4 regions of the Necropsobacter rosorum genome follow, and region 1 is predicted to be linked to each of the others. Evidence: riboswitches for the same ligand, from Rfam matches in the RefSeq annotation. Region 1 holds a riboswitch; each other region holds the start of a gene.
What was found. Region 1 has a riboswitch for thiamine pyrophosphate ahead of tenA (thiaminase II). Riboswitches for the same ligand answer to the same signal wherever they lie in the genome.

Region 1 (7,360 bases):
CACCGTCGCTGAGTACGATTTCGCCGTTAGGGGTGAAAACCGCAAAGGCCAGCGCATTGCCGTCATAGCCTTTTTTCGGCATAAAACGGCGACGATTTTTATATCCGTTGAAAAACTCGGGGCGGTGCCGTTCGATTAATATCGTCCGCAAGTCGGAAGACGCCAGCCGTTTGGCAAATAAAATCTGCTGCGCATCAAACACTTCATTGACTTCTTTGCGCACCTGTAACCAAGCCACCGCAGTGGAGATCGTCCATACGATCAGCGCGATAAACGAGAGCATAATAATCAAGCGAAAACGCAGGCTGGCAGGTTTAGCTGTTTTCATCCGCTTTTCCCAACGCATAACCGACACCGTGCACGGTGCGGATAAACTGTTTACCCAATTTTTGCCGCAGGTTGTAAATATGCACTTCCAGCGCATTGCTGCTGACTTCGTCATCCCAAGTGTAGAGTTTTTCCTCAATGGCGGAACGTGACAGCACTCTGTCTTTATGGTGCATAAAAAGTTCCAGCAGCTTATATTCCCGGGTGGTCAGCGCCACTTCCTGCTCATGCAGAAAAACCTTATGCTGATTCGGATCGAATTTGACCGGGCCATGGGCAATAACCGGATTAGTATGACCATAACGGCGCCGGATCAGCGCCTGCAAGCGGGCAACCACTTCCGCCAGCGCAAAGGGCTTGCATAAATAATCGTCCGCGCCGCGCTGCAAACCGGTAATGCGCTCATCCAGCGTATCCCGTGCGGTCAGAATCAGCACCGGCACATCTTCACTGTCGTTGCGCCAGCGTTGCACAATATCCAGACCGTCCATTTTCGGCAAGGTCAGATCCAGCACTACGGCGTCATAAGGCGCGGCTTTCACTGCCTGCAAGCCGGTGTTTCCGTCGGTAAACCAATCCACGCTGAAACCGGATTGGGTTAACCCGACTTTAATCCCGTCGCCGATTAACGGATCATCTTCAATTAATAAAATTCGCATAATTTTGACCGCACTTTTTATGATTGCATTACCGCGCCGGATCAGCTTAAATCCAGCCCCATTTGCCAGAATGCGGCTTCCATTCGGGTTGCCGTACTGAAAACGGTTCGCAGCTGCCGCCGCCGAGTGTCGCTTAACTCGGCACAAAAACTATCCAGCCTGCGGGCAAAATCTGCCGCCGCCTGCTGGAAATCCTCGCCGGCATAGGTATCGATCCACGCCTGATAAGGATTATGTGCCGTCGTTATGCCGGCCAGCCGTTTGCCAATCGCCGCATAGCCCAGCATACAAGGCGCCAGCGCAGTATAAAGTTCCGCCAGACCGCCTTTCACGCCGCAATCCAGCACATAACGGGTATATGCCACACAGGCGGGCGATTCCGCTTCGTTCATCAGCGCCTGCTCGGAAATGCCCCACTGACGGCAGAATGCAATATGCAGCTGAATTTCCTTTAACAGCAGATCATTGGCCTGATGGGCATACTGAATATGTTCGAAATTGTCCGCTTTAAAAATGCCGAGCGATAAGGCGCGGCTGTAATGAAACAAATATAAATAATCCTGTTTCAGATAATGCTGAAAACAGGATTCCGGTAAGGTGCCGTCCGCCAAACGGTTAACGAACGGGTGATAAATATAGGCTTCCCAATCGGTTTTTGCCGCTTCGATCAGCTGCTGTACCATAGACATAGATTCGCTCCCATAAAAAATTGATGATACGAAACTGCCGGGGAACACCGCTTGCGAAACACATCACGTTATCGATAACCGCGCGATAACCAAATTAGTTTCCTACGTCAGTATTAACTGCTTCAGGTTCACGGGTATGATCTCAGCGCGCATCCGGCACGCACCCCGACTAATTTCAGTGATTGAGTTTAGCGTAAAAAAAATAATTTGCCACCGAAAATTACGGTTTTACTTTTTCAACATGACGAATTTCGATCGTCGGTTTTTTCCAGGATTTATTCACATCACCGAATAATTTCACCTCATCGTTCGGCGTAATGTCCTGACCGTGCCATGCGCGACGGCTGATTTCCACTTCGATTTCACCGCTGGCGTCACGGAATAAGAAATCCCGTTTTCCCACCTGCTCGACAATTTTCCCCTGCAGCGCAATGAACTGATTGTCTTTCCAGCTGTCGGCATCGGCGACTTTCAACACCGGAAAATTAAACTCCGGACGGCGCGGCTGATTGGCCGTATCTACCGCCGGTTTGCTCGGATCTTTAAAGCCGCCGCGTACTTCATCTTTGCCATTCCAATCGCCGCGGGATTTTTTATCGCCATGATGTCTGCCATCGCGGTAATCGCAGCGGCCTTTACCGTTTTGCGGTGCCGGTTGAGTCATCTGGGTGCCGCCTTTTTGCTGTGATACGCTAATCTGTTCATTCTGTGCAACGGCAAACAGACTAACGGTTGATAATGCTAAAATTGTTGCTAAACTAAGTTTTTTCATAATAGGTCTCCAAAATAACATCGTAAGCAACAAGACGCTGTTGTCTTGTTGAGGCTTATTAAAACAATTAAATATTAAGAAAAACTTAAGACTATAAAATTTTACCCCAAGGACATGCTATGAATTGCACACCTCCGCCGGCAGCTGACGGTTCACCGTCAGTACAGGACGCCGCCGACCGGCCTCATTCGGCCCTCAATCACAATATAGAACAATCGCTGTTAGCTATCGCCAAACGGGAAGTGGTGCCCGCACTGGGCTGCACGGAACCCATTTCGCTGGCGCTGGCGGCGGCTACCGCGCGCAAATATTTAGCCGCCGAGCCGCAGAAAATCGAAGCGAAAGTGTCACCGAATTTAATGAAAAACGGCATGGGCGTTACCGTGCCGGGAACCGGTACGCTGGGGCTGAAAATGGCGGCGGCAATCGGGGCGACGGGCGGCGATCCGGATGCGGGTTTGGAAGTGTTAAAAAATATTAACGCCGAACAGGTCGCTCATGCCAAAGCGCTGATCAGCGCCGAAAAGGTCAAAGTCTCTATGCTGCAAACCGACCATCTGTTATATTCCGAGGCGACCTTATTTTGCGGACAGGACAGCGTTTGCGTGCGGATTGCGGCGCATCACGCCAATATTATTTATATTGAAAAAAACGGCGAAACCCTGTTTGCCAAGCCCTGCGCCGTTGACAACGAAAATTCTCAAGAAATTTTCACCGCACTTAGTGCAAAGGATATTTTTGATTTTGCCATGCGTGCGGATGAAAACAGTATTGCCTTTATCGCCGAAGCGGCACGCTTGAATGAAGCGCTGTCGCAGGAGGGATTACGCCAAGATTACGGGCTGCACATCGGGCGGACATTGCAAAAACACATCCGCAGCGGGCTGCTCAGCGATGATCTGATGAACCGCATCATCATCGCCACCACCGCCGCTTCCGATGCCCGAATGGGCGGCGCGAATTTACCGGCCATGAGCAATTCCGGCTCAGGCAATCAGGGCATCACCGCCACTATGCCGGTGGTTGTAGTCGCACAGCATTTGCAGGCTGATCGCCGGCGTCTAATCCGCGCGCTGTTTCTCTCTCATTTAATGGCGATTTATATTCACAGCAAACTGCCCAAACTGTCCGCTTTATGCGCGGCAACCACGGCGGCAATGGGCAGCTGTGCGGGGATCGCCTGGTTATTAAGTGGCAAATTCGAGACGATCAGCATGGCCATAAGCAGTATGATCGGCGATATCAGCGGGATCATCTGCGACGGTGCGGCAAACGGCTGTGCGATGAAAGTGTCCACCAGCGTGACCTCAGGCTATAAAGCGGTGCTAATGGCGCTGGATAACATACAGGTCACCGGTGATGAAGGGATCGTCGAACACAGTATCGACCGGTCCATCAACAATCTGTGCGATATCGCCTCGCGCAGCATGCAATATACCGATCGTCAGGTGATTGAAATTATGGTCAATAAACCGGCGGCCTGAGCGCAATCTCTACCGTTTACGTCAGGCAAAAAATAAGCGGCGATTAAGATCGCCGCTTTCTCTAACAATCATACCGATTAGGCATAAACCGGCAGGCGTTTACAGATTTCCAGCACTTTAGCTTTGGTAGAAAGCACCACGGCTTCATGGTTGTCTTTACCCAGACTGTCCAGCACGTCGCACATCCAGCCCGCCAGTGCTTTGGCGTCCTCTTGTTTGAAACCGCGACGGGTAATCGACGGCGTACCCACACGAATACCGGAAGTAATAAACGGTTTTTGCGGGTCATTCGGCACGGAGTTTTTATTCACCGTAATATTCGCCGCACCTAATGCCGCATCCGCCGCTTTACCGGTCAATCCCTGTTTGATAAAGCTGACTAAGAACAGGTGATTTTGCGTGCCGTTGGACACCACCTCAAAACCGCGCTGTTTGAAGACTTCGACCATCGCCTGCGCATTTTTTACTACCTGCGCCTGATAAGCTTTGAATTCCGGTTCCAGCGCTTCTTTAAAACATACCGCTTTCGCCGCAATCACATGCATTAACGGCCCGCCCTGACCGGCTGGGAACACCGCACTTTGCAGTTTTTTATACATTTCCTGATCGCCGCTGGCAGAAAGAATCAGACCGCCGCGCGGGCCGGCTAAGGTTTTATGCGTGGTGGTGGTTACCACATGGGCGTGCGGCACCGGGCTCGGATAAACGCCGGCTGCGATCAACCCGGCCACATGAGCCATATCCACGAACAGATAAGCGCCCACTTCATCGGCAATTTCACGCATTTTCGCCCAATCCACCACTTGGGAATAAGCGGAGAAACCGCCGACAATCATTTTCGGTTTTACTTCCTGTGCCTGTTTACGCAAAGCATCGTAATCGATCAGCCCTTCTGCGGTAATGCCGTATTGTTCCGCATGATAAATCTTACCGGAGAAACTGACCGACGCGCCGTGCGTTAAATGACCGCCATGCGCCAGACTCATGCCTAAAATGGTATCGCCCGGATTCAGCAACGCCATATACACCGCCGCATTCGCCTGCGAACCGGAATGCGGCTGTACATTGGCATAATCTGCGCCGAACAGCTCTTTGGCGCGGTCAATAGCCAGTTGCTCAACAATATCCACATATTCGCAGCCGCCGTAATAGCGTTTACCCGGATAACCTTCCGCATATTTATTGGTTAATTGCGAACCTTGCGCCTGCATAACGCGCGGGCTGGCATAGTTTTCGGAAGCAATCAGTTCGATATGCTCTTCCTGACGGCGATCTTCATCTTGAATCGCTTCCCATAATACGGGATCATAATCGGCAATATTCATACTTCTTTTTAACATGGGGGTGTCCTCATTATTCACGTTGGTTGAAATTTATTGTACGCTATTTTTACAAAAATTTTATTGGGATTTTTTCATTATCTTTATGAAAATAATTCATTTACTCTAAAAAATAACGGCTACTTGCAAACAATATTTGCTAATAGACCTACTTTTTCATTGATATTGGCATCGGCTATTTTCTGCCAATGTTTTTCCACATAATCTTTCATTTCTGCTTGCAGTTTTTTATCTTGGCCTGTTAATTTTTGCTCATAATCCACTGCACTTAATGCTTTTTTATGATTTAGCTGCACACGGATAAAACTGGTATAAAAATCGGTAAAGCTATTTTGTGGATAATAATTAGTTGCCATTTCTAACTGTACACCAGCCTTTTCTTTAAAATCTTGGCAAATACCATTTTTAGCACGATAACGCACAATACCTAAACGTTGTTTACCAAATTCATAAAAATCAAATTGCTTCGCTTTGGCAAGGGCTTTAATATGTTCCGGAATATGTGGATTAAGAGAATTATTCGGTACTAAAAAATCCGAAATAAATATTACTGCCATCGGAACATTATTAGCGTCAAACAAGCCATAAATTTTTCCTAGCGTTTCATGAGAAGTCAACTCACCAAATCTTGTTTTACGAATTGCGACACCTTGTTGCTCTTTTACATCAGGAATACTTTCTTTACCATCTTTTAGTACAATAATATTACTAAAAGCAATATGTTGTAATTTTCCCTCTAAATCGAAATAAGGTCGCCAATGATATGTATTATCGTGATTAACCGAACAAGCAGATAATAATGCCGCACAACATCCAACTAGAACAAGTGTTTTCATAATAAAAACCTTAATTTATCAAAATAGTGCAAAAATCAACCGCACTTTTAAAAGTGCGGTCTGAATTTTAAGCGTTTTTTTCTCTTGCTACGGCACGATAGCCAATATCGCGACGATAAAAACGCCCTGTCCATTGGATTTGTTCGGCAAGTTTTAAGGCTTTTTGTTGCGCATCAAATACGCTATCGCCTAAGGCGGTGGCGCAAAGTACCCGTCCGCCGTTGGTAACGAGTTTACCGTTTTCCTCGGCGACACCGGCAAGAAAGACTTTTTCGTCCGCCGCCGCTTGTGCGGGCAAACCGTGAATGTCATCGCCTTTGCGATAATCGCCCGGATACCCTTCCGCAGCCAGCACGATGCCCAGCGCCGCCCGGCTGTCCCATTCGGAGGTGATCTGATCCAACTTCCCGCGGCAGGCTTGCAGGCAAAGCGCCACCAAATCCGATTTCATCCGCAGCATAATCGGCTGCGTTTCCGGATCGCCGAAACGGCAATTAAATTCGATCACTTTCGGCTGCCCCTGTTTGTCAATCATCAAACCGGCATACAAAAACCCTTTATACCGATTATTTTCGCTCGCCATGCCGCGCACGGTCGGATAAATAATCTGTTCCATCACCCGCTGATGAATTTCTGGCGTCACCACCGGCGCCGGCGAATACGCGCCCATACCGCCGGTGTTCAGCCCCTGATCCTGCTCGCCGACCCGTTTGTGATCCTGACTGGTGGCCATCGGTTCCACGTGTTCACCGTCCACCATCACGATAAAACTGGCCTCTTCACCGTCCAGAAATTCCTCGATCACCACGCGATGCCCGGCCTCGCCGAAGGCATTACCCGCCAGCATATCGCGCACCGCATTTTCCGCTTCCTGTAGCGTCATCGCCACAATCACGCCTTTGCCGGCAGCCAGGCCGTCCGCTTTAATCACAATCGGCGCGCCTTTTTCACGCAAATAAGCCAGCGCCGGTTCAATCGCCGTGAAGTTGCGGTACTCGGCGGTAGGAATATGATGCCGCGCCAGAAAATCTTTGGTAAAGGCTTTGGAACCTTCCAATTGCGCCGCTGCCTGACGCGGGCCGAAAATGGTCAGCCCCGCATTTTCAAACGCATCGACAATGCCGATAACCAAAGGCGCTTCCGGGCCGACAATGGTCAGCCCGATGGCATTATCCTGCGCAAATTTCACCAGCGCAGGCACATCCGTTGCGGAAATCGCCACATTTTGCACCGCACTTTCACGCGCGCTACCG
Region 2 (7,360 bases), on a different contig from region 1:
AAAATACCGCTTAAGCCGTAAATCTCCGGCCGCCACTGAAAACCGAGCCACGCACTCAGCCGCGCCAGCCAGCCGGCATGGCCGTAAACGCCCATTAAGCCGAAAACCGCCACCAGCGCCGGCAGCACAAAGGTGAGGGAAAACAGCCGTAATACCGCATTTTTCAGCACCAGTTTCTGATAAAAAAAGGCTCTGGCGAACAGCGCGCCGATCAGCACGGATAACAGCGCCGACAAGGCGGCCTGAGCAAAACTGAAAGCGATAATATGCCGCAGATAGTCATCATGCCGCACATCCTGCCAGCCGTATTGTCCGCCGGCGGCAAATACCGCCTGCAACGCAACGGCGTAAAACAGCACTAAAAACAGGATAACGCCGATACCGCCCCAATAATCGCGCGGCCAGAAACGGCCGGTAAATCGCCGTGCCATTATCGGGTCAGGCTGATCTGCCAGGTGTGGATCCAGCGTTTGACCTGTTCCGGACTCAGCTTCAGGGTATCCAATACCGGCGCTTGTCGCTGACGGGCGGTTAAGGCATCAAAGTGCGGTTCGATTTCCGTCTGAATAACCGGCAGCATCACGTTATTCAGCGCGATTTCCTTTTGCGCCGCCGGGCTGATTAAAAACTGTAGAAACTGCCCGGCACAGGCATTGTCCCGATTCGCCACCAGTGCCGCCACTTCAATCTGCAACACGCCGCCTTCGCTGAATTCCGCCGCCGCGTAATGATCTTTTTGCTCCTGCAACAGATGATACAGCGGAGAGGTGTTATAACTTAATACCAAATCCGCCTCGCCTTGCAAAAACGCACCGTAAGTCTCCGACCAGCCCTTGCCCACCGTGACCGTATGCTGCGCCAGCGTGCGCCATGCCTGCGCAACCTGCTCCGCCGGATACACCGCATTCATCCACAGCACCAGACCGCGCCCGACGCTGCTGACCCGCGGATCCTGATAAATCACGCGCAAATCCCGGCGTTCCACCAAGTCTTTCAGGCTGGCGGGCGGATTTTGCAGTTTGGTTTTATCGTAAATAAACGCATATTGCCCGAAATCATAAGGCAAAAAGGTGTTGTCCTGCCAGTCCGACGGCAACGCCAGCCCATTCAGATCCACCTGATTTTCAGCGAACAGGCCGGTTTTGCGCGCCTCCTCCAGCATATAATTATCCAGCCCCAGCACTACATCAGCAGCGGTTTTCCGCCCTTCCAGCCGCACGCGGTTAAATAAGGTGCCGGCGCTGTCAAACGAAACATAATTGACCTGACATTGCGTGTGAGCCTGCTCAAACAAGGTTTTCACTTTCGGCCCGGCGCCCCAATCCGACGTGAAAGTATCGTAGGTATATACGTTTACCGTTTGCGCCTGCACGGCGCAGGCCGTCGCGCAAAGTGCGGTCAGAAATAAGACGGATTTTAATTGAAACATAGCATCTCCTGATTATCCTTGCTGATAAGCCCAGTGATTGGTCGGGCCGTGTCCGTGGCCAATGCCGAGAGGATGGCTGATGGCGGCGGTAATGAAATCTTTGGCGGTGCGAATCGCCGCCTCCACCGACTGACCTTTCGCCAGCTCCGCCGTAATACAGGCGGAAAAGGTACAGCCCGTGCCGTGCGTATGACGGGTCGGATAGCGTTCGCTTTGCAGGGTAAACCGTTCCGTCGGCGTAAAGATCCAGTCACGGCACAACGGGCTGCGCGAATCAGCGCTGTGACCGCCCTTGATCACCACGTTTTTTACTCCCAGTTCCTGCAAACAGGCGGCGGCACGCTGCGCACTGTCGTCATCGATAATGTCGATCCCGGTCAGTGCCTGCGCCTCCGGCAAATTCGGGGTCAGCACTTCCGCCAGCGGCAACAAGGCAGCTTTCATCGCGCTGACGGCATTTTGCTGCAATAAAGGCGCGCCGCCTTTTGCAATCATCACCGGATCCAGCACCAGCGGGCCGAAGCGATACCGCTTCAATGCGGCGCTGACACATTCAATTACCTCGGCGCTACCCAACATTCCGATTTTAAACGCCGCGATCGCAAAATCCTGCGCCACCGCCTGCAACTGCGCTTCAATTGTCGGCAGCGGAACGGCATGAATATCAAACACGCCCAGCGTATTTTGCGCCGTTATCGCGGTGATCACCGTCGTTCCGAACACACCGCGCATCTGGAAGGTTTTCAGATCCGCCTGAATACCGGCACCGCCGCCGCTGTCGGAGCCGGCGATAGTCAACGCCTGAGGAATATTAGACATAGTTCACCTCCGCGCGTTGGCGCACCTGTTGCGCGCTGACCGCCGCCAGCTGATCTAACAGTGCGGTGCAAAATGAACCGGTTTGGGTAGGCAATAACCCTGCCGCCGCCAATTCACCGGCAACGGCGTACAGCGTGCAAGCCTCGACGCAGGCCTGAAAATAATCCGTTTTTTCAACCACGCCGGCAAAGGCGGCGCACACCGCGCCCAATAAACAGCCGGAGCCGGTAACCCGCGGCAATAACGGCGTGCCGTTGGTAATTTTGGCGACCTGAACACCGTCGCTGATGACATCGGTTGCGCCACTGAGCGCGACCACGCAACGATAGCGCTCGGCTACACGTTTCGCCGCCAGTACCGGATCAGCCTCACCGCAGCCGGCATCCACGCCTTTCGCCTGCCAGTCGATTCCCGCCAATGCGGCGATTTCACCGGCATTGCCGCGAATCAGCGCAAATTGCACCTCCGCCAGCAGCCGTTGTACCGCCGCCCGCCGGCATTGGGTCGCACCGACGCCCACCGGATCCAGCACCACCGGAATACCCACTCGATTGGCGCTTTGTCCCACCAGACTCATCGCCTCCACATCGGTACCGTTTAAGGTGCCGATATTCAGCAGCAACGCCTGCGCAAAGCGGGGAATCTCCGCCGCCTCCGCCGGATTGAGCGACATCAGCGGCGAGGCGCCCAGCGCCAGCAAACCGTTCGCCGTATAATTGGCGACCACCAGATTGGTCATGCAATGCACCAGCGGCTGATGTTCACGAATAAGATTGATCGTATTGAATTGCATAGTTTTTCCTTTCAGTGAAAAAAGAATGACCAGCAATATTGACGGTATAGAAAGGCAAATCGGACAATTAGTTTCCTACGTCAGTATTAACTGTATCAGGTTCACGGGTATCATCTCAGCCATCTCGGCACCCCGACTAACAGCGCTTAAGTCTATAATGTTTGGCGCGGCGAAACAATACCTTTGACACACAGTTTTATATCGCCAACGCCGCCGATTTCCCTTACAATTTCGCCATGCCGTTTTTTACATAAGGATTTTCTATGCCGCCGTCCCTTCCGCCTTGCGCCGCCACATTGCGTCAATTCGCCGCGCTGCTGCGCGTTTATTTTCCCGAACATTACACTGAAGACACCGAGCGCCAAATTGCACAGACGCTGCAAAATCCCGACACGCCGCTCGCCCGACTCGGCTATGCGGCGGCGATGTCGACATTCTGCACCGAAGTACTGCAAAAACAACCGCACTTTTTGCACCAATGCTGGCAGCATATTCCGCAACTTGAGCAGTGCGGCAATTACGCCCAACAATTGCGGGAATTGCTGGCGCCGGTGCAAACCGAAGCCCAGCTGTATAACAGCTTGCGCCGGTTTCGCTATCGGGAACTGGCTAGGCTCAGCATCTGCCAGAGCCTCAATGCCGGCACGGTGGAAGCGATTTTGCTGCGCTTATCGCAGCTGGCGGAAAGCCTGATTATCGCCGCGCGGGATTGGCTGTATGTGCAGGCCTGCGCAGAAATGGGCACGCCGGTCGATCAGGACGGCAAACCGCAGCAGCTGTATATTCTGGGAATGGGAAAACTCGGCGGGTTCGAGCTGAATTTTTCATCCGATATTGATCTGATTTTCACTTATCCCGCTAACGGCGAAACCGTCGGTGCCCGTCGGGCGGTGGAAAACAGCAAATTTTTCACCCGTCTGGGTCAGCGTTTGATTAACGCGTTGGATCAATACACGCCGGACGGTTTCGTATATCGTACGGATATGCGTTTGCGCCCCTTCGGCGACAGCGGCGCGCTGGCGCTCAGCTTTAATGCCATGGAACAGTATTATCAGGAACAGGGGCGCGACTGGGAACGTTACGCCATGCTCAAAGGGCGGATTCTGGGTGCCGATCCGCAGGATCCGAACGTTAAGACGTTGCAGCAACTGCTGCGCCCTTTTGTGTACCGCCGTTACATTGATTTCAGTGTGATTCAGGCGCTGCGGGAGATGAAAGGCAAAATCGAACGCGAAGTGCGTCGCCGCGGCTTAACCGACAACATCAAACTCGGCGCCGGCGGCATTCGGGAAATCGAATTTATCGTGCAGGTGTTTCAATTGATCCGCGGCGGGCGGGAAATCAGCCTGCAAAGCCAGCAACTATTACCCCTGCTGCCGCGGCTTGCCGCCTTACAATTGCTCAGCACGCAGCAGGCGGAACAATTGCGTCTGGCGTATTTGTTTCTGCGGCGGGTGGAAAATGTGCTGCAGGCGATAAACGATCAGCAAACCCAACTGCTGCCCACCGATGAGGCCGATCGTCGCCGTTTAATCGCCGCCTGCGCCTGTTTCACCCAGCAAAATCCGCAGGGACAAATCGAAGAAATTCGTTATCCGATTGAAAACTGGGAAGATTTTTACGCCGTATTACAATCTCATCAACAAAAAGTGCGGTCGGTTTTTCATCATTTAATCGGGGAAGAAGATGAAAAAGAAAATCATACGCAGGCCAATGGCTGGCATGATTTTCTGGAGGCGGATCTCAACGAGGAAGACATCGAAGACATGCTGCGCAGCAACGGGATCGATGCCCAATATCACGCCGAGATTATTGCCAAACTGGCGCAATTCCGCACGGATTTATCGCACCGCGCCATCGGCAGCCGCGGTCATGTGGTGCTGGCGCAATTAATGCCGGTGCTGTTGGCGCAGGTGTTTTGTCATCAGCAGTATCAGGCGCTACTGCCGCGCATGCTCAATATTGTGGATAAAATCGTCACCCGCACCACCTATCTGGAACTGTTAGTGGAAAATCCGCAGGCGCTGACCCAGCTAATCGAACTGTGTTCACAATCGGAAATGATCGCCGCGCAAGTGGCACGCTATCCGATTCTGCTGGATGAATTGCTGGATCGCAACGCGCTGCTCAATCCCGTGGCTTACCGCCAGTATCCCGCCGAATTGCGGCGCTATCTGCTGCGTCTGCCGCCGGATGACGAAGAGCAGTTTATCGACGGTTTGCGCCAGTTTAAACAATCCGTTTTGCTGCATGTGGCGGCGGCGGATATTCTGGGCGCCCTGCCGGTGATGAAAGTCAGCGATCATCTGACCTTTCTGGCCGAAGCCATTATCGATGCGGTGGTGAATTCCGCCTGGCAGCAGATCAGCCGCCGTTTCGGTGTGCCGGCGTTTCTGAGCGAAAACCAACGGGGTTTTCTGGTGATTGGTTACGGCAAACTGGGCGGCATTGAGCTGGGTTATAAATCGGATTTGGATCTGGTGTTTCTGTATGACGGTTCGCGCAGCGGGCAAACCGTCGGCGGCAAAAAAACCATCGACAGCCACCAGTTTTATCTGCGGCTGGCGCAGAAAATCGTCAGTATTTTCAGCATGAATACCAGCGCCGGCGTGTTGTATGATGTGGATATGCGTCTGCGCCCTTCCGGCGATGCCGGACTGCTGGGCTGTTCGCTGGCCGCCTTTGAAAACTATCAGCTTAACGAGGCCTGGACTTGGGAAAAGCAGGCCTTGGTGCGCAGCCGTGCGGTTTACGGCGAGCCGTTATTGCGGGAACGCTTTGAAAATATCCGCCGCAACGTGCTGTCGGCAGCGCGCGATTTGGACGGCTTACGGCAAGATGTGCGCGAGATGCGCGAGAAAATGTATCAACATCTGAGCCGAAGCGGCGCAAATGAATTCAATATCAAAACCGATCGCGGTGGTATCACCGATATCGAATTTATCGCTCAATATCTGGTGCTGGCCAATGCGCCGCAAAATCCGTCGCTGGCGGTCTGGTCGGATAATGTGCGCATCTTTGAGGTGATGGCCGAAAGTGCGGTCATTTCCGCGCCAGTTTGTGAACGGCTGAAAAAATGCTATGTGGATTTGCGCGATCGCATTCACCATTTAAACCTACTCGGCCGGCCTCCGGTAGTGTCGGCGCAGGAATTTACTCAAGAGCGCGCCTTTATCAGCCGAATCTGGCAACAATTACTCGGTTAGGTCATTGTAAAACCACGCGGTTATGCTATTGTGAGTTTTTTTATTTACACAGGATAATTTTCATGCAGGCACTACTCAAATTTACCCAATTTATCAGTAAAACCTTTGCCCTCTGGGTGTTGATTTTCGCTTATCTGGCATTTTGTTTTCCGCACTATTTTATCGAACTGCGCCATTACATTCCTTATTTGCTGGGGATCGTGATGTTCGGCATGGGCATTACGCTGACCTTTCAGGACTTCGGCGAAGTGTTCAGACATCCGAAAGCCGTACTTATCGGCGTGATCGGACAATTCGTGATTATGCCCTCCATTGCCTTCGGGCTGGCAAACGCCTTTGCGCTGCCTGCCGATCTGGCTATCGGCGTCATTTTAGTCGGCTCCTGTCCGGGCGGCACGTCATCTAACGTGATGACCTATCTGGCCAAAGGCAATACGGCGCTGTCCGTCGCCTGCACCACCATTTCCACCCTGCTCGCGCCGTTGCTGACGCCGGCCATTTTCTATGTACTGGCCAGTCAATGGCTGGATATCGACGCCTCGGCAATGTTTATGTCGGTGCTGAAAATGGTGCTGTTTCCGATCTTTTTGGGACTGCTGGTGCGCGCGCTGTTTAAAAAGCGCATCGCCGACATCAGTCGTACCATGCCGCTGCTTTCCGTCGTGGCGATTGTGCTGATTCTGGCGGCGGTGGTGGCCGTCAGTAAAGACAAAATCATTGAATCCGGCCTGCTGATTTTCGCCATCGTGGTGCTGCATAATTGTTTGGGTTATCTGATAGGTTTCGGCGTGGCAAAACTGCTGAAGCTCAATAATGCGGACAGTAAAGCGATTTCCATTGAAGTGGGCATGCAAAATTCCGGTTTAGGCGCGGCGCTGGCGGCGGCGCATTTTAACCCGATCGCCGCGGTACCCAGCGCGGTATTCAGTTTCTGGCACAATGTTTCCGGCCCGATTTTAGCCAACATTTTCTCCAATCTGAAAAACGACGACAAAGCCTGATTACGGCATAAAAAACCCGCTGATTTATGACTACTCAGCGGGTTTTCCGATCAACCTGTTGCCGAATTACACCGGTCTGACCGCCAGTTCGGCGATTTTGGCGATCACCCTC
Region 3 (7,360 bases), on a different contig from region 1:
CAGCATCGAGGTGGCACAATGGCTGGCGCAGCGGGAGGAAGTGAAAGCGGTTTATCATCCGGCGCTGCCGAGCTGCCCGGGACATGAGTATTTTGTCCGGGATTTCAGCGGTTCAAGCGGGCTGTTTTCATTTGAACTGCGACAAAAACTGACGCCGACCCAGCTGGAAAATTTTATGAATCATTTTGCACTGTTCAGTATGGCGTACTCTTGGGGCGGTTTCGAATCGCTGATTTTATATAATCAACCGGAGGATATTGCGCGCATCCGCCCGGGAATTCCGCGCAAATTAAGCGGCACCTTAATTCGCCTGCATATCGGGTTTGAGGATGTGGCGGAGCTGATCGCCGATTTGGAAGCGGGTTTTGCGCGGTTACAGGATTAATTAGACAAGGGGCGTGATTCGCCCCTTTTTTGTGCCTGTCGGCATAAAATCTGTTTTCACTGCCGACCGGAACGGCAAAAGTGCGGTGAAAATTTCGCCGGTTTCGCTGTGGCGCTACGGCGTGCCTTTCACATCAATAATCATCACTTCAGATTGCGAACCCAAACGCAGCGGAATGCCCCAGAAGCCGTAACCGGAGGTGACGAAAAAATGCCCGTTGCCGATTTTGGCATAGCCGTAATCCAAACGGTACATCAGCGAGGTAATCAGATTGGCGGGGAAAATCTGCCCCTTGTGGGTATGCCCCGACACTTGCAGATCAACGGGCAATTCGGCATGCAGGGCAATTTCCGTCGGACGGTGATCGAGCAAAAAGACCGGCAGGCGCGTATCGACGCCGTGCAGCAGTTGTGCGGTGCTCGGGCGATCGCCGAGCAGATCGTCATTGCGCCCGACTAGCACCATGCGGTTGTCCACCGGCAGGGTTTGATCCATTAACAAGGTAATGCCCGCCCGGCGGATTTCATGCGCGATAGCCTGTTGATGACCGAAAAAATCATGATTGCCGAGGGTGGCGTACACGCCCAGCGGCGCGCTCAGTTGCGCCAGATGAGGCCGCATGTTTTGCGCCAGATAGGCATCGGTGTTATCGTCCATGATATCGCCCGGCAGCAGAATCATATCCACGTTTTCCTCGTGCATAATCTGTGCCAGCCGATCCAATTGCCGGGCGCCGAACAGCGTGCCTAAATGCAAATCGCTCGCCACGCCGAGGCGTAACGGTTGCAGCGGTTTGTCGAGGGTGATTTGATAATGTCGCACTGTCGGCGTGTAGGCATTATAGACGCTCAGCCCGAGCAACCCCGCCAGTGCCGGCAGATAGGCAAGGCGTAAAGTGCGGTTCAGTTTGTCGCGGTTTACGTTATTGCGCAGCAGGCGGTAAATCAGCGCGGCAGCGATACTGATAAACGCGGCAAACAGCAGAAAAACCAGAATTAACGCGCTTAAACGGAACATCGGCTGAAGGCGGAACACGGTCAGCAGAATAATGCCGTTGGCCGCCAGATAATTAAAGATAGCGATAGCTCGGCGGGTTTTATGCCCGATTTTGCCGCTGAGAAGCCAGTACAGCGTGCGGTTGAACAGATGGATAAACAGCTGTAACAGGATAACCGAGACGGCAAAAATAATATAATGACGAAGTTCCATTGCTTTCCTTGCTTTCAAATGTAAAAAAGTGCGGTGATTTTAACCGCACTTTCGCTGAATTGAAAGCCGCAATCTTAGTTGAGCTTCACTTCGGTGAGCCATTTTTCGATTAAACGTTTGCTTTCCGTATCGGATCCGAAACGCTCGAAATCAAAATCAATCAGTTTCAGATCCTTCGGGTTGACGGAGTTCGGCGAGGCTTGAGCGTGAATGTTAGTCGGGATTTGATACATTTTCTCCTCGCGCCAGGCGATTTCCTGCGCGTCCGCCGTCAGCGCCCAATCCATAAACAGCTTGGCATTGTCCGGATTGCGTGCGCCTTTCAGAATGCTGATGCCGCCCAGCGAATAACTGTCGCCGTCACAAGGCAGAATGGCTTCCACCGGCGCGCCTTTTTCCTTTTCCGAGGCATAACCGTTCACAAAGCCGATCGTTACCGCCGCATCGCCGCGCGACAGATTGGATTTTTCCGTACCGCTTTTGGCATATTGCGAAATATTGTTGTGCAGCGCGTTTAAATAACGAAAGGCTTCTTCTTCGCCCCACAGCTGGATCAGCGTGGCGATAAAGGTATAGCCGGTGCCGGTATTGCGCGGGTCGGGCATTTGAATCTGATCTTTCAGGCGCGGATCGAGCAGGTCTTTCCAGCATCGAGGATAATCCCGAATGCCGAGTTGTTTGAATTTTTCCGTATTCACCCCGATGCCGAGCACGATAATATAACCGATGGCGGTGTAATCGCCTTTTTCTTCCAGCAGGCGTTTAAATTGCGGCATGGTTTCCGCCTGATAGGGGGAGCGGTAAGGTTGCAGCAGACCTAACTGGGCGGCCTGAAAGTGCGGTTCAATAGTACCGCCGTACCAGATGTCCGCTTGCGGCAGCGCCTGTTCCGCTTTGATTTTCGCAAGGGTCGCGCCGGTGCTGTTGCGTACGAATTTGGTGTCCACATGATATTTTTGGGCGAATGTTTTCACCATTTTTTCGCACACATTATGCTGCACGCTGCAATACACCGTCAGCTTGCCCGCCGCTTGTGCGCCGTTCAGCCCGGCAAAGGGCAGCCAGAATAATAAAAGCAGCCTGAACGGAATACGACGGCGTTGAGGGACAGTGATTGGTTTGGGAGAAAATAATTGCATAGTGTTTCCTTATATAAAAGATCGACCAGCAATATTGACGAAGCAGAACGGCAGATTCAACCTCCGCCAGCATAACGGCGGCGGTTTGCGATTAGTTTCCTACGTCAGTATTAACTGTATCAGGTTCACGGGTATGATCTCAGCTATTGCTAGCACCCCGACTAACGGTTGTTCAATGCGTCGATCATCACGGCACCGGTGCGGCAATGATCGACAGCGCTTTAGTATAATCGGCTTTGCTGAATTGTCAAAATCCGATGTGATGTTGTTCAACCGGCGTTGAGGCCGGCAATTTTATTATCCGGTTTGCGGCAGTCGGACTCAGTTGAGTTTCACTTCCCGCACCCAGCGTTCGATCAAGCGTTTTGCCTCCGCATCGGAGCCGAAACGGTCGAAATCAAACGGAATGAGATTTAACGCCTCGGGAGCGGGAGCATCCGGCGATAATTCGGCGTTGACGTTGGTCGGATACTGATAGATTTTCTCATCCTGTAGCGCCAGTTGCTGCGCTTCGGCACTTAATGCCCAGTCCATAAACAGTTTGGCATTGTCCAGATTGCGCGCATTGCGCAGAATACTGATTCCGCCCAGCGAATACGGCGTGCCTTCGCACAGCGTTTGCATCGTCACGGGGGCGCCTTTGGCTTTTTCCAGCGCATAACCGCTTAAAAAACCGATGCTCACCGCCACCTCGCCGCGTGAAAGCAGCGTTCGTTCCACCCCGCTTTTGGTATATTGGGAAATATTCTGATTAAGCGCTTTCAAATAGTCAAACGCCTTGTCTTCGCCCCATAATTGTACCGCGGCGGTTAAAAAGGTATAACCGGTGCCGGAGCTTCTCGGATCCGGCAGTTGAACCTGATTTTTCAGGCGCGGATCGAGCAGATCCCGCATACATTTGGGATAATCCGATATGCCGAGCTGACGCAGTTTTTCGTGGTTCATGCCGAGGCCGAAAATGATCATATAGCCGATGGAGGTGAATTCTCCTTTTTGGCGCATCAATTCCTGAAATACCGGCAGAATTTCCGCCTGACGGGGCGAACGGTAGGCGTGCAGCAAACCCAGCGCACCGGCCTGAAAGTGCGGTTCAATGGTGCCGCCGTACCAGACATCTGCCTGCGGCAGGGATTGCTCGGATTTGATTTTCGCCAACGCGGCGCCGGTGCTGTGGCGCACGAAGCGAGTGTCAACCTGATATTTTTGGCCGAAAACGTTTGCCACCCGTTCGCATACGTCATATTGCATGCTGCAATAGAGGGTGAGTTTTCCCGCCGCCTGTGCCGGGTTGGTATGGATGAATCCGAAAAGCATGGCCAGCGTAGCCAGAATCGATGTCCTTGTCATGGTGTTTATCCTTAAATGTTATCGCGTTGTGCGGTGCACTAAAAAAGTGCGGTGAAAATAACCGCACTTTGCTTTAAAGAGATAAGCTGAGACAGCCAATCGTGTTATACCGTAGTTTGAAAGATCACTTCATCGGCTTTTTTGGTGTAGCTGCCGATTTGATCGAAGTTCATATAACGGTAGGTGTCGTCCTTATCCTGCTGCAAATCCGCCGCGTAAGACAGGTATTCTTCCGGAGTCGGCAGTTTGCCCAGCAAGGCCGAAACCGCCGCCAGTTCGGCGGACGCCAGATAAACGTTCGCGCCTTGTCCTAAGCGGTTCGGGAAATTGCGGGTGGAGGTGGACACCACGGTGGCATGATTGGCGACGCGTGCCTGGTTGCCCATACACAGGGAACAACCGGGAATTTCCACGCGCGCGCCGCTTTTGCCGAAGATGCTGTAATAGCCTTCTTCCGTCAGCAGGGCTGCATCCATTTTGGTCGGCGGCGCGACCCACAGGCGGGTCGGGATCATGCCTTTGAATTTCGCCAGTAATTTGCCTGCGGCACGGAAGTGACCGATATTGGTCATACAGGAACCGATAAACACCTCGTCGATCTTGTCGCCCTGCACCTCGGACAATAAGCGGGCATCGTCGGGATCGTTCGGGGCGCATAAAATCGGTTCTTTGATGTCGTTCAAATCGATTTCGATCACCGCGGCGTATTCGGCATCGGGATCCGCTTCTAAAAGTTGCGGGTCGGCAAGCCATTTTTCCATTCCTTTGATGCGCCGTTCCAGCGTTCTGCGATCGCCGTAACCTTCGGCGATCATCCATTTCAGCAGAACGATATTGGAGTTGAGATATTCGATGATCGGCGCTTTATCCAGCTTAATGGTACAGGCCGCTGCCGACCGTTCCGCCGAGGCGTCGGACAGTTCGAACGCCTGTTCCGCTTTTAAGTGCTCCAGCCCTTCGATTTCCAGAATCCGGCCGGAGAAAATATTTTTCTTGCCTTTTTTCTCCACCGTGAGCAAGCCCTGCTGAATGGCATAATAAGGAATGGCGTGTACCAGATCGCGCAGGGTAATGCCCGGTTGCATTTCGCCTTTAAAGCGAACCAGCACCGATTCCGGCATATCCAGAGGCATCACGCCGGTCGCCGCGGCAAAGGCGACCAAGCCGGAACCGGCCGGGAATGAAATACCGATCGGGAAACGGGTATGCGAATCGCCGCCGGTGCCGACAGTATCCGGCAACAGCATGCGGTTTAACCAGGAATGGATAATACCGTCGCCCGGTCTTAACGAGACACCGCCGCGGTTCATAATAAAATCCGGCAGCGTGTGCTGGGTGACGACATCCACCGGTTTCGGATAAGCGGCGGTATGGCAGAAAGACTGCATCACCAAATCGGCGGAAAAACCCAGACAGGCGAGATCTTTTAATTCGTCGCGGGTCATCGGCCCGGTGGTATCCTGTGAGCCGACGGAGGTCATATGCGGTTCGCAATATTGCCCGGGACGAACACCCGCCACACCGCAGGCCCGGCCGACGATTTTCTGCGCCAGCGTAAAGCCTTTTTTACTGTCTTGCACGGCATGCGGTTTGGCGAATACGTCGCTTTCTTCCAGCCCCAGCGTTTGACGTGCTTTATGGGTTAAGCCGCGCCCGATAATCAGCGGAATACGTCCGCCGGCGCGCACTTCATCCAGCAAGACGTCGGTTTTCAGGCGGAATTCGGCCAGCACCTCATCGCTGTCGTGGCGGCAGATTTTGCCCTGATAGGGATAAATATCAATAACATCGCCCATTTCCAGATTGCTGACATCCACTTCGATCGGCAATGTGCCGGCATCTTCCAGCGTGTTAAAGAAAATCGGGGCGATTTTGCCGCCTAACACCACGCCGCCGGCGCGCTTGTTCGGCACATGGGGAATGTCTTCGCCCATAAACCACAATACCGAGTTGGTAGCGGATTTGCGCGATGAGCCGGTGCCCACCACATCGCCCACATAAGCAAGCGGGTAGCCTTTTTGTTTTAAGGCTTGCAATTGTGTGATCGGGCCGATATTGCCGTCGTCATCGGGCCGGATACCGTCGCGGGCGTTTTTCAGCATAGCCAGCGCATGCAGCGGAATATCCGGGCGCGACCAGGCATCCTGCGCCGGTGAAAGATCATCCGTATTGGTTTCGCCGCTGACTTTAAAAACCGTCACCGTGAGCTTTTCCGCTAACGGCGGGCGTGACAAAAACCATTCGGCGTCCGCCCAAGACTGTAGCACGTGGCGGGCATGTTCATTACCTTGCGCGGCGCGTTCGGCGACATCATGGAAATTATCAAACATTAAGAGGGTGGCGGAAAGGGCTTTAACGGCATAGGGCGCGAGTTTTTCATCATCAAGTGCGGTCAGTAACGGCTCAATATTGTAACCGCCCTGCATTGTTCCCAATAATTCGACCGCACTTTCGGGCGAAATCAGTGGCGAGGCGGTTTCCGCGCGGAGAATGGCCGCTAAAAATGCCGCTTTGACATAGGCCGCCTCGTCCACCCCGGCGGGAATGCGGTCGGTAAATAATTCGAGTAAGGTTTGTTCGGTTCCCGGCGGCGGATCTTTGAGTAATTCCACCAGTTGTGCGGTTTGTTCTGCGTCCAGTGGTTTCGCTACGACGCCCTGCGCGGCGCGTTCGTCCGCATGTTGTTGGTAAGTTTGTAGAAAGTCTGACATAGCGTTTTTCCTTGTTGTTGAGTTTGCATTAGGGGTTAGGAAAGCGTGTTTTCCCGGCTAACGGGAGAGTGCCGGGTCAAGCGGTTAAAATACTTTCTTAAAGGGTTTGACGATCACCTCGCCATAGACGCCGGCTTCAACATAAGGATCCTGAGCGGCCCAAGCCTGAGCCGCAGCCAGACTGTCGAATCGGGCGATTACGGTCGAGCCGGTAAAGCCCGCGTCGGCCGGATTTTCATCGTCGATTGCCGGATTCGGTCCGGCGGTCAGTAAGCGGTTTTGCGCCTGCAGAGCTTTCAGCCGTGCGAGATGTTGTTCGCGAACGGCCAGCCGCTGAGCCAGCGTATTGGGGTTATCTTGTGCGAAAATGACATAGTACATGCTGTTCTCCTTATGGTTGCGCCTGTTCGGCAATATGTGCTAATGCTTTTTCCAGTTCCGGATTGTTTTCGCGCGGAATCGCGCGCGGCGCGCCTTGCGGATCCACTGCGACAAAAGTAAAGACTGCTTCGGTGACGCAGTAGCGTTCGCCGATAGGTTCGCTGGCGACTTTTTTCGCCCATACTTCG
Region 4 (7,360 bases), on a different contig from region 1:
GCCAGCTCCAGCATGCGTTTTTCCAGTGCCGCCAAATCCTCTTGGGTCAAGGCGCGGTCTAAATCCACATCATAATAAAAGCCGTTGTCAATCGTCGGGCCGATAGCCATTTTGACATCCGGGAAAAGCTGTTTAATCGCATGACCGAGCAAGTGCGCGCAGGAGTGACGGATAATTTCCAGACCGTCTTCATCTTTTGCGGTAATGATTTCAAGGGTGGCATCTTGCTCAATGAGATCGCAGGCATCGCGCCGCTCGCCGTTCACTCGCCCTGCAATGGTGGCTTTGGCAAGTCCTGCGCCGATATTCTGCGCGACGTCATACACGGAAACGGGGTGATCAAACTGACGTTGGGAACCGTCAGGTAAAGTAATAATAGGCATATTAAATCCTTATACAGTGGTAACCCATACCAAAGGTTACATGTGCAGTAGTTAAAAATAAAATAAGGGATAATAATCCCTCGGGTTAATCGTGCTGTTTTTGCACCGCACTTTTATACATACCTACAATGTACAATAAAAGTGCGGTGCATTTTAGCACAGTTTCGCGCAACGAAAAAGGCGCTGATTTACACCGCATTATCGGTATAAAGCGCCACATGACTCAACGCCGACATGCGCTCAATATAAGCGCGCACGCGCTCCGGAAACACCAGCCCTTTCACGCAGGTGAGATTGCGCAGCATCGGAAACAGCAGAATATCTTCCAGCGATAATTCGCCATTGACCGCGTTTTCATTCACAATCAAAGGGGCGAGCTCCGCCAAATCGGCGTTTAAGCGTGCGATATATTGCGGCGTATTGGCCAGATTTTCGGCAAAATCGCCGATACTTTCGGTCTTCTTGGCAAGAAAATAACGCCGCGCGCTTTCCGTGGCATATTCCGCCAGCCCAAGCTGCACAAAACGCGGCAACAATAACCGGTTATAATACGCACCGACCGTTTTCATCCAGTTCTCCAGTGCCGGGCGAACCTGATCCGACAGCAGTTTGGCGCCGTAGTTATCGTCAATATAACGCACAATATCCAGACTTTCCGGCATCGCGCCGCCGTCATCTTTCACCAGAATCGGCACCATTTTTTTGCCGACCAGCCCGGTGGGCGTGGCTTCATCGTCATTTAGCAGCACCACCGTTTCCACCGGTATATTTTTCAAACCGAAAATCATGCGTGCGCGTACGCAAAACGGGCAATGATCATAAATGTACAGTTGCATCTTTTCCTCCGCTTAGTCCAACTCGGTGCTTACTGTAGCGCAATCGCCGGCGATGTGGCAAGGAATGGGCGGAATATTTATCAAAACTTGACTTCAATCACAGAATATTCACACAATTCCCTTTATTATCAACACGAACCAATGTGATGAGCAAAGGAGGAAACGATGTGGAAATCCGTATCTCAGGTGTTGGCCGATCAATTCGGCGCATACTATTCCATCAAAGAAAAGGTGAAAGTGCACAGTGGCGAAATGCACGAAGCCTGGGTGATTGATGACGGTATCCAACCGGTTTTTGTTAAAGTCAATGCCAAATCATACCGTTCCATGTTCCGCGCAGAAGCCGATCAGCTGACTCTGTTGGCCAAAACCAATACCGTCCGCGTTCCGCAGGTTTACGGTATGGGATGTTCTCAGGGACACAGTTTCCTGCTGCTGGAGGCGCTGCGCCTCACGCCGCCGACCGCTCGGACAATGGCGGAATTCGGCAGTCAGCTGGCGCAGCTTCATCTTGCCGGCAATGCCGAACATTATGGACTGGATTTCGATAGCTGGCTGGGGCCGGTTTATCAGCCGAACGAATGGAAAGATAATTGGGCGAAATTTTTCAGCGAACAACGTATCGGCTGGCAGTTGCAAATCTGTAAAGAAAAAGCGCTGGATTTCGGCGATATCGCGCTTATCGTCCGCACCGTCGCCGCCCGGCTGGCTAAACACAATCCCAAACCGTCGCTGTTACACGGTAACCTATGGATTGAAAACTGCGCCGTAGCAAATGAACATATGGTGGTGTATGATCCCGCCTGTTACTGGGGCGATCGGGAATGCGACATCGCGTTTAGCGAACTGTTCCAGCCCTTTGGCGCGGAATTCTATCAGAATTATGACCGCACTTATCCGCTGCAAGCGGCTTATCAGGAACGTAAAGCATTGTATCAGCTGTATTATTTACTCAATTTCAGCCACCGTTTTCACGGCAATTACATTGAATTGACGCGCAAATTTATTCATCGACTGTTAGGAGAATAGATGACTGTTAAAGCAATCATTTTTGATATGGACGGAGTGCTGATCGACTCCGAACCCTTATGGAAACAAGCCGGCGTTGAGATTTTCAACGCCTTTGATCTTCCCGTGACTTGGGCGGACATGGTCGCCCTGACCGGTTTGCCTTCGCGGGCTATCGTGGAAAAAATCTACCAAAAATATCACAACGCGCCGGTGCCGGCCGACGAAATGGCGAGCCGTTTAAATACGCACGCCATCGACATGATTTTAAAGCAAAAACCTCTGATGCCCGGGGTGACGGAAACGCTGGAAAAACTGACCGCACTGGGTTATCGGCTGGCGGTCGCCTCCGCCTCGCCGCGCAAATTGCTGGAGGAAATCACCCGCCGCTGCGACATCGCTCAGTATTTTGCCTATTTATCCTCCGCCACCGAACTGGATTACAACAAACCGCATCCGCAGGTTTATCTGCACGCGGCGGAACAATTACAGACCGCGCCCGGTGACTGCCTCGGTATTGAAGATTCGGTGATCGGCATGACCGCAGTGAAAGCCGCCTCCATGAAATGTGTCGTCATTCCGGATAATGCCACAAAAACCGATCCCCGCTGGTCGCTGGCGGATGCCAAATTAACCTCCCTGCGCGACATCAATCAGGCGTTACTCGAAAAGCTGGCCGCCCATTGACGGATATGCCGGCCGGCATTAGCGCCGCGATTTATCCGTATTCGCTCGCCGGCTATTGCGTTTATCCCAGCTGCCGGTGTAAGGCTTTAACCGCAGCCGGCACATCCTGCGCGCGCGTAATGGCCGAAATAACCGCAATACCGTCCGCCCCGAACGCGGCCAGCTGCGCGGCGCTTTCTTGGGTGATACCGCCGATAGCCACTAACGGTTTAGTTATGCCCTGCTCTCTTAAACGTGCGATAAATTCGCTTCCCACCGCCGGTTTTTGATCCGCTTTCGATTGGGTCGGAAAAATCGGGCCGACGCCCAAATAGTCAACATCCGCTGACGCCGCACCACGCTGTGCCTGCTCCAGCGTATTGACCGACAACCCGACGATCAACGTGCGGTCGGTTTGGGCGCGGATTTGCGCCGCCTGCATGTCCGACTGCCCCACATGAATGCCGTCCGCCGCAACCGCCAGCGCCAGTTCGACATCATCATTCACAATAAACGGCACCCGATAATGACGACACAAATCCCGGCATTGCAGCGCCAACTGTTTTTGCGCCGCGCGATCCTGTTCCAGTGAACCGAACCCTTTGTCCCGGAACTGAAAACAGGTAATGCCGCTTTCCAGCGCCTGCTGCAAAATACGCAGCAAATGTTGCGCGCGATCACCTGCCAAATGCCGGCAATCCTGACTGCCGGCAACAAAATATAACGTCAGCATTGTTTTTATATCAAACATCATCACTCCTGATCATAAATCGGCGTCAATTTTTCAATTTAAACAGCATTCGGATTTTTGCTGTCATCGCGTAAATAAAGGAAAAAGATGAATAAGGGAAAATAGCGAACGGAACGGATAAGTGAAAAAAGTATTTTGCATAATGAGTTTCCTACGTCAGTATTAACTGGATCAGGTTCACGGGTGTTATCTCAGCCTCCGCACGGAAGCACCCCGACTAACGGTGTTGAGTGTATAGGAAGTGAATCTAAAAGGCAAAAAGTTTATGGTGGCCACAAAAAAGCCATTCGGGATATCGAATGGCTGTAAGCGAAAAGCGTGAGGTGAAATTATTTTTTCTCACCGTATTTTTCGGCAAGCTGCGACTGTAATTGCTGTAATTCATTAGTCGCCTGCACCGCATGCTGGGTTTTATCCTGTAACGCTTTCACGCCCTCGTCGGTCGGATTTTTCATCAGCGCAAGGCTGTCTTTCATTAAATCACTGGATAATGCCAGGGTGGATTTCATTTTTTCTTTCAACGGTTTGATTTCAGGGCTTTGAATATCAAGCGCATTGAGGCTTTTTTCAATTTCGCTGATTTTGGTATTTAACTCATTAACCGCCTGTTCAATTTGCTGCGGATCCTGTGTGGCGACTTTTTTCTGAAATTCCGCCTGGAACGCCGCCTGCGCCTGTTGATTCGCCGCCCCCCAATCGGTCAGCTTTTTAAAATCCGCCGCTGGATCCGCTTTGTTACATGCCGCTACGAACAGAGCGAACACGATTGCCGCTCCGATTTTCAATACTTTATTCATTGTACTGTCCTTAATATGTTAGTGAAAATCTCACATAGATGATATATGAGCGCTTAATTTTACTCTGTGGCAGGCAAAGTTGCCAATCGATAAATTAAAAGTTTTGTAAAGATGCCAGCAACGGCAAGCCGAACTCCCGCCGCCAGCCGCACAATAACTCGGGCGGTTGAGCCTCATCCCGCTCGGCCTGCCAGCACCAGCGCATCAGTTCTTCCAGCGCTTTTTTGCCGGCAATCACTTCCGCAGGCAGATCCGGCGGGGTCAGGGCTTTTAATTCGCGTTGTAGCATTTTCAACGTGCTGCGGTAACGCGGATCATCGGCAAGGCGCTCAATCAGCGGCGGATACGCCTGTTCATCGATCCGTTTGACCTGATCAATAAGTTGCAGGATTTTTTTGCCGTGAATACGGACTTCGGAAGACGAAAATCCCATTTCCAGCAAGGTGGAAGTATGCTTGGGATGATGTTTGGCCGCCAGCCATAAATGCTCGCTTTTGACCACAAAATTTAACGCCAGATCCCGTTTCTTCGCTTCCTGATAACGCCACTTTGCCAGCAGTTTCAACCGCATCAGCTCAAGCCGATCCAAACGCCAGGCGTTGGCAATAGCCAAATACGCCTTGTCGCTGTCTTTGCTTTTTTCCCGTTTATTCAGCAGCGATTCGCAGTCATTTTGCACCGCACTTTGCCAGCGGGTCTGCGCTAAAGCCGTCTGCATCCGCCGATACAATGGCAGCAAATACCACACATCCGCCGCTGCATAGCGCAGTTGATTTTCCGATAACGGACGTGCCAGCCAATCGGTACGCGATGCGCCTTTATCAAGCTCCAGCTGAAAATAATGTTTAATCAGCGCAGCGAAACCAAGAGAATGACCGAGATTCAGAAAACTCGCCATCACCTGCGTATCCATCATCGGGCGCGGCAGCTGCTGAAAATAATGCTGGAAAACCTCCAGATCCTCGCTGCTGGCGTGCAGCACTTTGCACAGCGACGGATCCGCCAGTAATGCCACGAAAGGCGAAAAATCATCAATCTGATTAGGATCGATTAAACTGACCTGTTCACCGTCATACAGCTGAATCAGGCCTAAGCGCGGATAAAAAGTGCGGGTTCGCACAAATTCGGTATCTAACGCCACCGCACGTTGTTGCCGTGCCTGCCGGCAAACCTCGTCCAGCGCCTGATTGGTCGTTATCAGCCTAAAGTGCGGTGCATTTTCGATTTCTTTTATTAATATGGACATAATGTAAACCCAAAGTCGCCCGTTAATCTTTTAATTTTACGGGCAAAAATGATGGGCGGTTAAGCCCATCTTATACTGAATTACTGTGCCGCGCGTTTGGCGATTTCTTCTTCTCGCAGCACTCGGCGTAAAATTTTCCCCACGTTGGTTTTCGGCAACTCGTCGCGGAATTCGATCTCTTTCGGCACTTTATAGCGCGTTAAATGACGGCGACAATGCTGGCGCAATTCATCGCGGGTCAGGCTGTCGTCTTTTTTCACCACAAAAATCTTGATGGTTTCGCCGGACACTTCGTGCGGCACACCGATTGCCACCACTTCGGCGACTTTATAATTCAGCATCACCACATCTTCAATTTCGTTCGGATAAACATTAAAGCCGGAGACGATGATCATATCTTTTTTGCGATCAACAATACGCAGGCTATAGCTTTCATCCATAATCACAATATCGCCGGTGGCCATCCAACCGTCTTTCAGCACCTCCGCGGTGGCTTCCGGACGCTGCCAGTATCCCTGCATCACCTGCTCGCCTTTCACCCAAAGCTCGCCCGGCTCGCCCAAGGCGGCTGGCGAACCGTCTTCTTTAATAATTCTGATATCCGTATTCGGCACCGGCACGCCGATGGTGCCGTTATGTTTCACCACATTGATCGGACAGGCCGCAATTAACGGCGAACATTCCGTCATGCCGTAGCCTTCAATAATGCTGCAACCGGTGGTCTCATGCCAGCGGGTCGCCACCGATTGCTGAATCGCCATGCCGCCGCCGACAGACAGTTTCAGCGCGGAAAAATCCACTTCTTTGAAATTTTCGTTATTCAGCAAGGCATTAAATAAGGTATTCACGCCGGTAATGGCGGCGAAACGGTGTTTTCTCAGCTCTTTGACAAAACCGTCGATATCGCGCGGATTGGTGATTAACAGTGCGGTCACGCCCAGTTCGATAAACAACAGGCAATTCACCGTTAAGGCGAACACATGATACAGCGGCAGCGCCAGCACCGCTTTACGTTCGCGGCTGCGATCCCCGACAAAGGGGTAAGCTATCCATTTGGCCTGAAAAACATTGGTGATAATATTGCCGTGCGACAGCATCGCGCCTTTCGCCACGCCGGTGGTGCCGCCGGTATATTGTAAAAACGCCAGCGTATCGCGTTCCAGATGCGGGCGCACATACTGGCGGTGTTTACCGATGGCCAAGACTTCACGAAAAGTCACCGCATGCGGCAGTTTATATTTCGGCACTAATTTTTTGACATATTTCACCACAAAATTGACCAGCGTGCGTTTGCCGAAAGACAGCTGATCGCCCATGCGGGTTAAAATCACATGTTTGACATTGGTGTTAAATACCACTTCTTCCAGTGTGGAAGCGAAATTAGACACCACCACAATCGCTTTGGCGCCGCTGTCTTGCAGCTGATGTTCCAGTTCGCGCGGGGTATAAAGCGGATTGACGTTCACCACCACCAGCCCGGCGCGCAAAATACCGAATAACGCGATAGGATATTGCAGCAGGTTCGGCATCATTAAGGCGACCCGTTCGCCGCCTTTCAGTTTTAATTCGTTTTGCAGATAGGCGGCAAACGCCCGGCTGCGTTCTTCCAGTTTACGGAAAGTTAAAACCTGTCCCATATTGATATACGCCGCGCGATCAGGATGGGCTCTTAT

Region 2: linked by a shared signal. The riboswitch ahead of thiM (hydroxyethylthiazole kinase) and the one ahead of tenA (thiaminase II) in region 1 are both predicted to bind thiamine pyrophosphate.
Region 3: linked by a shared signal. The riboswitch ahead of ACESOH_RS06235 (ABC transporter substrate-binding protein) and the one ahead of tenA (thiaminase II) in region 1 are both predicted to bind thiamine pyrophosphate.
Region 4: linked by a shared signal. The riboswitch ahead of thiE (thiamine phosphate synthase) and the one ahead of tenA (thiaminase II) in region 1 are both predicted to bind thiamine pyrophosphate.

What each region holds. Positions count from the first base shown of each region.
Region 1 is NZ_CAXSXF010000003.1:115,171-122,530, reverse strand. Features, by position in the region: gene qseC (quorum sensing histidine kinase QseC) at 1-328, opposite strand, end outside; gene ACESOH_RS07125 (response regulator) at 315-986, opposite strand; gene tenA (thiaminase II) at 1,028-1,675, opposite strand; TPP riboswitch at 1,758-1,853, opposite strand; gene ACESOH_RS07115 (YgiW/YdeI family stress tolerance OB fold protein) at 1,896-2,447, opposite strand; gene ACESOH_RS07110 (L-cysteine desulfidase family protein) at 2,567-3,931, shown strand; gene glyA (serine hydroxymethyltransferase) at 4,009-5,271, opposite strand; gene ACESOH_RS07100 (DUF8095 domain-containing protein) at 5,391-6,107, opposite strand; gene purD (phosphoribosylamine--glycine ligase) at 6,175-7,360, opposite strand, start outside.
Region 2 is NZ_CAXSXF010000002.1:502,514-509,873, forward strand. Features, by position in the region: gene thiP (thiamine/thiamine pyrophosphate ABC transporter permease ThiP) at 1-431, opposite strand, end outside; gene thiB (thiamine ABC transporter substrate binding subunit) at 431-1,429, opposite strand; gene thiD (bifunctional hydroxymethylpyrimidine kinase/phosphomethylpyrimidine kinase) at 1,442-2,248, opposite strand; gene thiM (hydroxyethylthiazole kinase) at 2,241-3,041, opposite strand; TPP riboswitch at 3,097-3,186, opposite strand; gene glnE (bifunctional [glutamate--ammonia ligase]-adenylyl-L-tyrosine phosphorylase/[glutamate--ammonia-ligase] adenylyltransferase) at 3,305-6,247, shown strand; gene ACESOH_RS06290 (bile acid:sodium symporter family protein) at 6,310-7,248, shown strand; gene pepT (peptidase T) at 7,315-7,360, opposite strand, start outside.
Region 3 is NZ_CAXSXF010000002.1:490,514-497,873, reverse strand. Features, by position in the region: gene metC (cystathionine beta-lyase) at 1-385, shown strand, start outside; gene ACESOH_RS06240 (metallophosphoesterase) at 500-1,594, opposite strand; gene ACESOH_RS06235 (ABC transporter substrate-binding protein) at 1,669-2,733, opposite strand; TPP riboswitch at 2,813-2,903, opposite strand; gene ACESOH_RS06230 (ABC transporter substrate-binding protein) at 3,055-4,080, opposite strand; gene acnB (bifunctional aconitate hydratase 2/2-methylisocitrate dehydratase) at 4,185-6,791, opposite strand; gene ACESOH_RS06220 (YciI family protein) at 6,876-7,172, opposite strand; gene yciA (acyl-CoA thioester hydrolase YciA) at 7,183-7,360, opposite strand, start outside.
Region 4 is NZ_CAXSXF010000002.1:15,985-23,344, reverse strand. Features, by position in the region: gene thrS (threonine--tRNA ligase) at 1-383, opposite strand, end outside; gene grxB (glutaredoxin 2) at 572-1,219, opposite strand; gene ACESOH_RS04145 (fructosamine kinase family protein) at 1,385-2,248, shown strand; gene hxpB (hexitol phosphatase HxpB) at 2,249-2,914, shown strand; gene thiE (thiamine phosphate synthase) at 2,976-3,644, opposite strand; TPP riboswitch at 3,776-3,870, opposite strand; gene ACESOH_RS04130 (PM1805 family lipoprotein) at 3,974-4,441, opposite strand; gene rnd (ribonuclease D) at 4,536-5,687, opposite strand; gene fadD (long-chain-fatty-acid--CoA ligase FadD) at 5,768-7,360, opposite strand, start outside.